2 regions of the Xylanibacter brevis P6B11 genome follow, and region 2 is predicted to be linked to the other one. Evidence: riboswitches for the same ligand, from Rfam matches in the RefSeq annotation. Region 2 holds a riboswitch; the other holds the start of a gene.
The links. Region 2 has a riboswitch for thiamine pyrophosphate ahead of thiS (sulfur carrier protein ThiS). Riboswitches for the same ligand answer to the same signal wherever they lie in the genome.

Region 1 (4,433 bases), on a different contig from region 2:
TTCCGGGATTTTATAATGAGATTTACCAATAACTATTTGTCTTTCTTAGGCAGGTGGAATCTGTATTTGTTGGTGAACAACTCCCTCACGGTGTTAATCTCCAGGAACTTGGTGCCACCACATTCACCAACATTACCACTCAGATAGGCAATCTTGTCGTCGTCTTCCAGATAGCCCTTCTGGCGCAGCATGCGTACGGCAGCCAGGAAGAGCTCTTCGCTGTCAATGTGTTCCTTCTGATAGACGGGGATCACACCGTAGCTGAGGTTGAGCAGACGCTGCACCTTCTCATGATAGCAGATGGCCAGCACGGGGTTGGGACCACGGAAGGCTGCCAGCGAACGGGCGGTGAGACCCGTGGTACAGTCGGTGATAATGCCCTTTACGCCGAGTTTCTCGGTGGCCTCGATAGCGCTGTGCGACATGAACTCGCGGATGTCGCAATCGGCAGACAGCGGAATCTCGATGTCGTTCTCGCGCAACTTGTCGCGCTCGGCCTGCTCGGCAATCTGTGCCATCGTGGTAACGGCCTCGATGGGGTACTTACCGCTGGCGGTCTCGCCCGAGAGCATCAGCGCATCGGTGCGGTAGTAGATGGCGTTGGCAATATCGGTCACCTCGGCACGGGTGGGTCGAGGATTCTGAATCATGGAGTGAAGCATCTGGGTGGCCACGATAACGGGCTTCTTGGCCTGCACACACTTGCGGATGATGCGGCGCTGAATGCCGGGGATGCGCTCGATGGGTACTTCGATACCCAGGTCGCCACGGGCAATCATGATGCCATAGGAAGCCTCGATAATCTCGTCGATGTTGTCCACACCCTCCTGGTTCTCAATCTTTGAGATAATCTTGATGTCGGAATTGTAGGCATCGAGGATGGCCTGTACAGCACGTACGTCGGCAGCTGAGCGAACAAATGAGTGGGCAATGAAGTCGATGTCGAGCTCAATGGCCAGCATGATGTTCTTGCGGTCTTTCTCGGTGAGGGCAGGCAGGTCGATGTGAATGCCAGGCACGTTGACGCTCTTGCGTGAGCCCAGCACACCGTCGTTCTTTACCTGAGCCACGATTTGCGGACCACTGATGCCAATGACCTGCATATCGAGTGCACCGTCGTCGAAGAGTATATGGCAGCCTTCATGCACATCGGCAGCGAAGTTCTTATAGGTGACGTTCACGATGTCGTGGGTGGTCTCCATCTCTGGGCGGCCAAAGATCTTCACCACGTCGCCCGTCTTATACTGGATGGGCTCTGCACAAGCGGTGGTGCGTACCTCGGGACCCTTGGTGTCAATCATGATACCGATGTGATGACTCACCTCGCGCACGTTCTTTACAATCTGACGGATGCCCTCTTCTGGAGCGTGCGCAGTGTTCATGCGAACCACGTTCATACCTGCATTAAAAAGCGAACGAATGAACTCTGTGTCGCAACGTCTGTCGCTGATGGATGCTACAATTTTAGTCTGCTTCATATAATCTTTTTACCATTGTACCTGAATTCGACTGCAAAGGTACAAAAGATTTCTGAAATAACGGTGAGTGACAGGTAATTATTTGATATATTTCAAGCCGTTTTTGAACAAAAAACTGGAAACATCCTTGTGAAGGCAATCGAATGCACAAAAAGTTTGTCGTCAATAGTTTTGCGTTTACAATTATTAGTTGTAACTTTGCGCCAAAATTCAAGGGGTGCCGGAGTCTGTTGGCCGGCTGAGATGATACCCTCTAAACCTGATGCGGGTCATACCGACGTAGGGATGGAATTGTCAGCCAGCGCAAGCACGCACACCCCGTAACTCGATAATAATAACATAAAGAAAAGGGATGAAAAGGATTCTTTTGGGATTAACAGCATTCACAGTCGTGAATGTAATGGTAGCCGAACCTATTGATTCGTTGAAAATGGAGCAACTGCACGAGGTGGTTGTGAGTGGTGTGCGCACGCAGAAGAACGCCCCCTATGCGGTGGCTAATGTGAAGCAGAAGGAGCTGAGCGCTTTCTCTTCTTCGGGACGTGAGTTGCCTTTCTTGTTTGCTCGTACGCCGGGTGTGACGGCCTGGAGTGAGAACGGCATGGGCACGGGTACGACGAAGTTGGCCATCCGTGGTGCGGGCGATTCGCGTATCAACGTGACGCTGGACGGTGTGCCCCTCAACTCGCCCGAGGACCAGTGTGTGTTCTGGGTGAACATGAACTCGTATGCGTCGATGCTGCAGTCAGCACAGATACAGCGTGGCGTGGGCACCTCGACCAATGGCGACGGCGCCTTTGGCGGAACGGTGGCGCTGCAGTCGAAGGCGCCATCGATGAAGGCTGGGGCAGAGCTGAACAGTTCGTTCGGAAGTTATAACACATATAATATAGGTGGAACCTTTACGACAGGCCTGATGTTCAACCACCTGGTGGTGGACGGAGCCTATCACACCACAGGAACGGGCGGCTATGTGCATGGCACCGCTGGACGCTCGGGTTCTTACTATGGCGGACTGACCTGGCTGAACGACCGACTGCAGGTGAGCTATAAGCATTTTGGTAACTTTGAGAAGACGGGACAGGCCTGGAATGGTGTTACGCCTGGTGACGGTGACCTGTCGTTGATGGACGGCACCTGGGGTGCCAATACCGGTATCAAGGACTATGCCGATCTCTACAAGGCAGGGCTGGGACGCTATAACGACCTGTATGAACACATGGTGAACTTGGGCAGTGAGTTCGCCCGCGATGCCGAGGGCCGCTACATCACCGAGCGCTATCAGTTGAACGACGGCACGCTGTGGAGCGGTGCTACCGATAACTTCTGGCAGGGACACAACATCCTGAGCGGTGTGCTCCAGTTGACCGACCGCTGGGCTGCCACACTGACGGCTCACTATACCCACGGTCATGGTTATTATCAGGACCTGAAGTATAATAAGAAGCTGGCTAAGTACGGACTGGAGCCTTTCTTCGACGCACAGGGCAACCAGGTGAAGAAGAGCACCTTTATCCGCAAGAAGGGCATGAGCCAGGATGCCTATGGCGTGCTGGGCAGCGTGAGCTATAAGGATCTGCGCTGGAATATCATTGGCGGTTTCTCGCTGCAGCAGTTCAAAGGCGATCACTACAGTCGCCTGACCTATGCTGAGAACAAAGAGCTGCACGACGCCCGCATTGGTCGCGAGGGATACGACATGAACTACTCGGAAGCTACGAAGAACGATGCCAACGTCTATCTGAAGGCTGCTTATGAGCTGACCAGCAACTGGAGCGCCTTTGTCGATGCACAGTATCGCTATGTGGGCTATAAGACGGACGGCACAAACGACGCTTTCTATACCAACGGTGCCGGCAAACTGGTGGCTCAGCAACTGGATGTTGACGAGACTTATCATTTCTTCAACCCCAAAGCTGGCGTGAGCTACAACCATGGGCCACACCATGCCTACGTTTCGGTGGCCATGAGTCATCGCGAGCCAGAGCGCAACAACTTCACCGACAACTACAACTATCCCTTCCCCAAGGCTGAGCAGGTGATAGACTATGAGGCGGGCTATAACTTCTCATCGCGCAACTTCCGTGCTGGAGCTAACTTCTACTATATGGACTATAAAGACCAGTTTGTGAAGACGGGTGCCATGAGTGACATCGGCGAGGCGCTGACCACCAATATCAAGGACTCTTATCGCATGGGTGTGGAGCTGACCGCTGCCTGGGACATCTGTCCGCTGCTGACCATTGAGGGTAATGCAGCCCTGAGTCAGAACAAGATTAAGAACTTCGACGAGGTGGTAGAAGTGGACTGGCATGGCGTGGAGACCTTCCACTACGACAACTCAACACTGGCTTGTTCGCCATCGGCCGTGCTGAATGGTTTTGTGGACTTCCATTATAAGGGCTTCAAGGCTACTTGGCACACCAACTACGTGTCGCGCCAGTATCTGGACAATACCGAGTGTCGCGACCGCTCGCTGCCTGCCTACACCTTCAGCAACCTCTACCTGAGCTACACCTCGAAGGTGAAGAAGGTGGCTCCGCTGAAGGAGGTGGAACTGGGACTGACGTTCAACAACGTGTTTAACGCTCACTATGCTACTGCGGCTTATGTCTATTCTTGCATAGCCAGCGGCAGTCATCCCAACGACAACCGCTACTATCAGCTCTACTTCTTCCCCATGACCACCGGTACGGCCATGGCCAACCTGACGCTGAGATTCTAACACAAGATGATGATTGTTGACTATATACAGACACACCAGCTCGAGTGCTTCTCTATGGCACTGGGGCTGGTGTATCTTTGGTGCGAGTATCGCGCCAGCATCCTGCTGTGGTTCGTGGGCATCGTGATGCCACTGGTGGACATTGTGCTCTACTGGCAAAACGGACTCTATGCCGACTCGGTGATGGATGGCTACTATGCTGTAGCTGCCATCTGGGGCTTTTGCATGTG
Region 2 (4,433 bases):
TAACTGTCGTGCCGTGTGCTTCGGTTCGTTGGCTCAGCGTCATGAGGTGAGTCGCCGCACTATCCAGCAGTTCCTAGATGCTACACCTGCCGACTGCCTGAAAATCTTCGATATCAACCTGCGTCAGCAGTTCTATACGAAAGAGATTATCAAAGAGTCGCTGCAGCGCTGCAACATCTTGAAGATCAACGACGAGGAACTCGTTTTGATAGGACGCATGTTCGGTTATCCCGGTCTTGATATGGAGAACAAGTGCTGGCTCATCCTCGGCAAGTACAACCTCGACATGTTGGTGCTGACTTGCGGTACTAATGGCTCGTATGTGTTCACACCTGGTCAGATGTCGTTCCAGGAGACGCCCAAGGTTAAGGTGGCCGACACCGTTGGTGCAGGCGACTCGTTCACGGGTTCGTTTGTGGGTTCTATCCTCAATGGCAAGTGTGTGCCCGATGCGCATCACACCGCCGTTCAGGTTTCGGCCTATGTGTGTACGCAGAATGGTGCCATGCCTGAGATACCATCAGAGTTTGTGAAGTAAAATCAGATATTGCGCTTCAGGCGCTTCAAATGTTCACGGGGATGTGTCAAAACAGACGCATCCCCGTGTTCTTTTTTTTTCGATGCGTGTGTGATATCTTGATGCGTAATACGGCGCCTTTGGGGGTCTCAGGGAATAGGAAAACCACCCTGAAGACGTGCCTCCTCGCACTCTTTTCTTTGGAAAGACTTGGCAGTTTGGGATTTTTGTCATACCTTTGCGCGTTGGTAACTAACAACCAAAAACAACAATGAAACGACTATTACTCTTTGCATGTGCCCTGGTGGCCATGACCGTGCAGGCACAGACTGCACGCAAGTTCACAGTAAACATCACGCCCGACGGGGCTTCAAACATGGTGGCCTATCTGCCCGACATGCCGACGGGTAGGGCTGTGGTCGATTGTCCTGGCGGTGGCTATAGTCACCTGGCTCTTCAGCACGAGGGACACGACTGGGCTGAGTATTTCAATAAGCAGGGCATTGCCTACTTTGTGTTGACATATCGCATGCCGAAGGGCGATAGAAATATCCCGCTGAGCGACGCGCAGACGGCCATCCGCATGGTGCGCGACTCGGCCGATTTCTGGCATGTGAACCCCTACGACGTGGGTATCATGGGCTTCTCGGCAGGCGGTCATCTGGCTTCGTCGGTATCTACACATAGCGAGTTTGACTGTCGCCCCAACTTCAGCATCCTGTTCTATCCCGTCATCTCAATAAATCCGCGCGAGGGCCATCGCGGTAGCAGCGAGGGATTCCTGGGAAAAGATGGCATGGAGAACGAGCAGCTGGTGAAGCAGTGGTCTAACCAGAATGCGGTGCGCCGTCATCTGACACCGCCAGCCGTTATCTTCACGGCCAGCGACGACCAGGTGGTGCCTGTGGTGAACAACTGTCTGCGCTACTATGAGTCGATGCGCCGTGCCGGCAACGACTGTGCCATGTATATCTATCCCACGGGCGGTCACGGCTTTGGCTTCCGCGACAGTTGGACGTACCACCAGCAGATGCTGAACGACCTCACCACATGGCTCGACACACACAAGGCGCCTCGCAGGGATGCCATCCGCGTGGCATGTATCGGCAACAGCATCACCGATGGTTCGGGCATCGACATGGCCGACCTGAAAGGTTATCCCGCACAACTGCAGAAGATACTGGGCAAGGGCTATCATGTGAAGAACTATGGCGTGGGCGCACGCACCATGCTGAACAATGGTGACCATCCTTACATGATAGAGCAGGCATGGCGCGATGCACAGGCCTTCCAACCCAATATCGTTGTCATTAAACTGGGTACAAACGATTCGAAGGATTTCATCTGGAGCAAGCACTCGAAAGAGTTTGCACGTGACATGCAGACGATGATCAACACGCTGCGTAAGTTGCCCTCTAATCCGCAGATCTATCTCTGTACGCCCATCAAGGCCTTCCGCGACCAGTGGGGCATCACCGACTCTGTCATCGTCAACGGCGTCATTCCTGCCATCCAGCAGGTGGCTAAGAAGAACAAACTGCCCATCATCGACCTCCATGCTGTGCTCACCGACGAGGCCAGCATGACGCGCGATATGATACATCCCAACGAGAAGGGAGCAGGACAGATGGCCAAGGCCATTGCGGATGCTATCAAGCTTAAATAATAATAAAAAGAAAGAAAAGTGAAGATTTTCTTTGCAATTTGATAGAATATTCGTACCTTTGCACGCAGAACAAATTACTCGGGGTGCTTTTTGCTTACCTTTCTTATTAAAATAAGAAGAAATGCAGGAGGCTGAGATTATACCCATTGACCTGATGCAGGTAATGCTGCCGTAGGGAATGAGCACTGATTATAATTATAAACCTCGGGTAAGGACCGCCAATGGGTCTTTGCCCGAGCTTTTTTTGTTTAAGGGTTATGACTATTAAACTGAATGGGAAAGAACAGCAGACAGCGGCTGCTACATTAGAAGAACTGGCACATGAACTAGGATTGCCTGAAAAGGGCATCGCCATGGCGATGGAGATGAGAATGGTACCGCGACAAGCGTGGGCTGAGACATGCCTCAACGCTGGTAGCGAAGTGATAATTATTAAAGCTGCTTGTGGCGGATGATACAGTTTATTAGTCATTACAACGACCAGTATAATTATTTGGACACGATTGCTCTGGCCCTGCAAGGCGGATGCCGATGGGTGCAGCTGCGCATGAAGAACGCCCCCATTGAGGAAGTAAGACGGGCCGCAAAGCTGGCACAGGTGATGTGTCAAAACGCTGGCGCCACGCTGATCATTGACGATCACGTAGAGTTGGTAAAAGAACTGCATGCCGACGGTGTCCATCTGGGACTGAACGATATGCCGATAGCCGAGGCACGTCGCCTGTTGGGCGATGGCTATATCATTGGTGGCACGGCCAATACGTTCGACGACGTGAAAGCACACGCTGAGGCTGGAGCTGACTATATAGGATGCGGCCCATTTCGGTTCACCACCACCAAAGAGCGCTTGTCGCCGGTGTTGGGACTTGAGGGCTACCGACAAATCACGGAACGGATGAGAAACGAGCATATCGACCTGCCCATCGTCGCCATTGGCGGCATCACAGCAGCTGATGTGCCCAGCATTATGAAGACCGGCGTGACGGGGATTGCCATCAGTGGTGCAGTCATCAATGCGGTGGACCCCGTCGATGAAATGAAAAGATTGATAAAGATTGTAGATAATGAGTAAATTAGTAATCGCAGGTCGTGAGTTCAACTCGCGCCTGTTTCTGGGAACGGGAAAGTTTAACAACAACGCCCTGATGGCAGAGGCTATCAAGGCTAGTGAGACGGAAATGGTGACGGTGGCTATGAAGCGCATCGAACTCGGTGATAAGGATGACGACCTGCTGACACACATCACACAGAACAAAAACATACAGCTGTTGCCCAACACGTCGGGCGTGCGCAATGCTGAGGAAGCTATCTTTGCAGCCCAGATGGCACGAGAGGCCTTCGGCACCAACTGGCTGAAGCTGGAGATCCATCCCGACCCACGCTATCTCTTGCCCGACTCGGTAGAGACACTGAAGGCCACCGAGCAACTGGTGAAACTGGGTTTCGTGGTGTTGCCCTACTGTCAGGCAGATCCCACGCTGTGCAAACACCTGGAGGAGGCTGGCGCAGCAACCGTTATGCCGCTGGCTGCCCCCATCGGCACCAACAAAGGACTGCGCATGAAGGACTTCCTGCAGATCATTATAGACCAGGCCACCGTGCCCGTGGTGGTAGATGCAGGTATTGGCGCACCCAGTCATGCGGCCGAAGCCATGGAGATGGGTGCCGACTGCTGTCTGGTGAACACAGCCATTGCCGTAGCTGGCGACCCCGTACGCATGGCCGACGCCTTCCGTCAGGCCGTGATTGCTGGCCGACAGGCCTACGAAGCAGGTCTAGGTGCCATTGCCGACTGCGCCGAAGCCACCAGTCCTCTAACAGCTTTTCTTAACGCTTAATTTATTTAAAACAAAGTATGATCAACGACCATAAAGCTTACGCTCAACGTGAAAAGGCCTATATGCAAGGCACTATCCATCCCAGTGTGAAAGTGGGTATGACCAAGGTGAACCTGACGCCTACTGTGACACGAGATAAAAATGGAAAGACACACACAGAAACCAACGCACCAATATATATATATGACACCAGCGGTCCTTACACCGACCCTCATTATACGGTGGATTTAAAGAAAGGACTGCCACGCATGCGCCAGCAGTGGATAGATGAACGTAAGGCGAAAGGACTGGGTATCACCCAGATGGCTTGCGCCAAGGCGGGCATCATCACACCCGAGATGGAGTATGTGGCTATTCGTGAGAACATGAACTGCGAGTCACTGGGCATCAAGACGCATATTACTCCAGAATA

Region 1: it holds a riboswitch for thiamine pyrophosphate, as region 2 does, so the genes downstream of both, T496_RS0102020 (TonB-dependent receptor) here and thiS (sulfur carrier protein ThiS) in region 2, are expected to answer to the same signal.

Annotation. Positions count from the first base shown of each region.
Region 1 covers NZ_JHXG01000006.1:87,645-92,077, reverse strand. Annotated here, with positions in the region: gene pyk (pyruvate kinase) at 33-1,478, opposite strand; TPP riboswitch at 1,682-1,781, shown strand; gene T496_RS0102020 (TonB-dependent receptor) at 1,831-4,203, shown strand; gene pnuC (nicotinamide riboside transporter PnuC) at 4,210-4,433, shown strand, end outside.
Region 2 covers NZ_JHXG01000003.1:235,848-240,280, forward strand. Annotated here, with positions in the region: gene T496_RS0100985 (carbohydrate kinase family protein) at 1-538, shown strand, start outside; gene axeA1 (acetylxylan esterase AxeA1) at 789-2,183, shown strand; TPP riboswitch at 2,253-2,378, shown strand; gene thiS (sulfur carrier protein ThiS) at 2,441-2,638, shown strand; gene T496_RS0101000 (thiamine phosphate synthase) at 2,635-3,255, shown strand; gene T496_RS0101005 (thiazole synthase) at 3,248-4,021, shown strand; gene thiC (phosphomethylpyrimidine synthase ThiC) at 4,039-4,433, shown strand, end outside.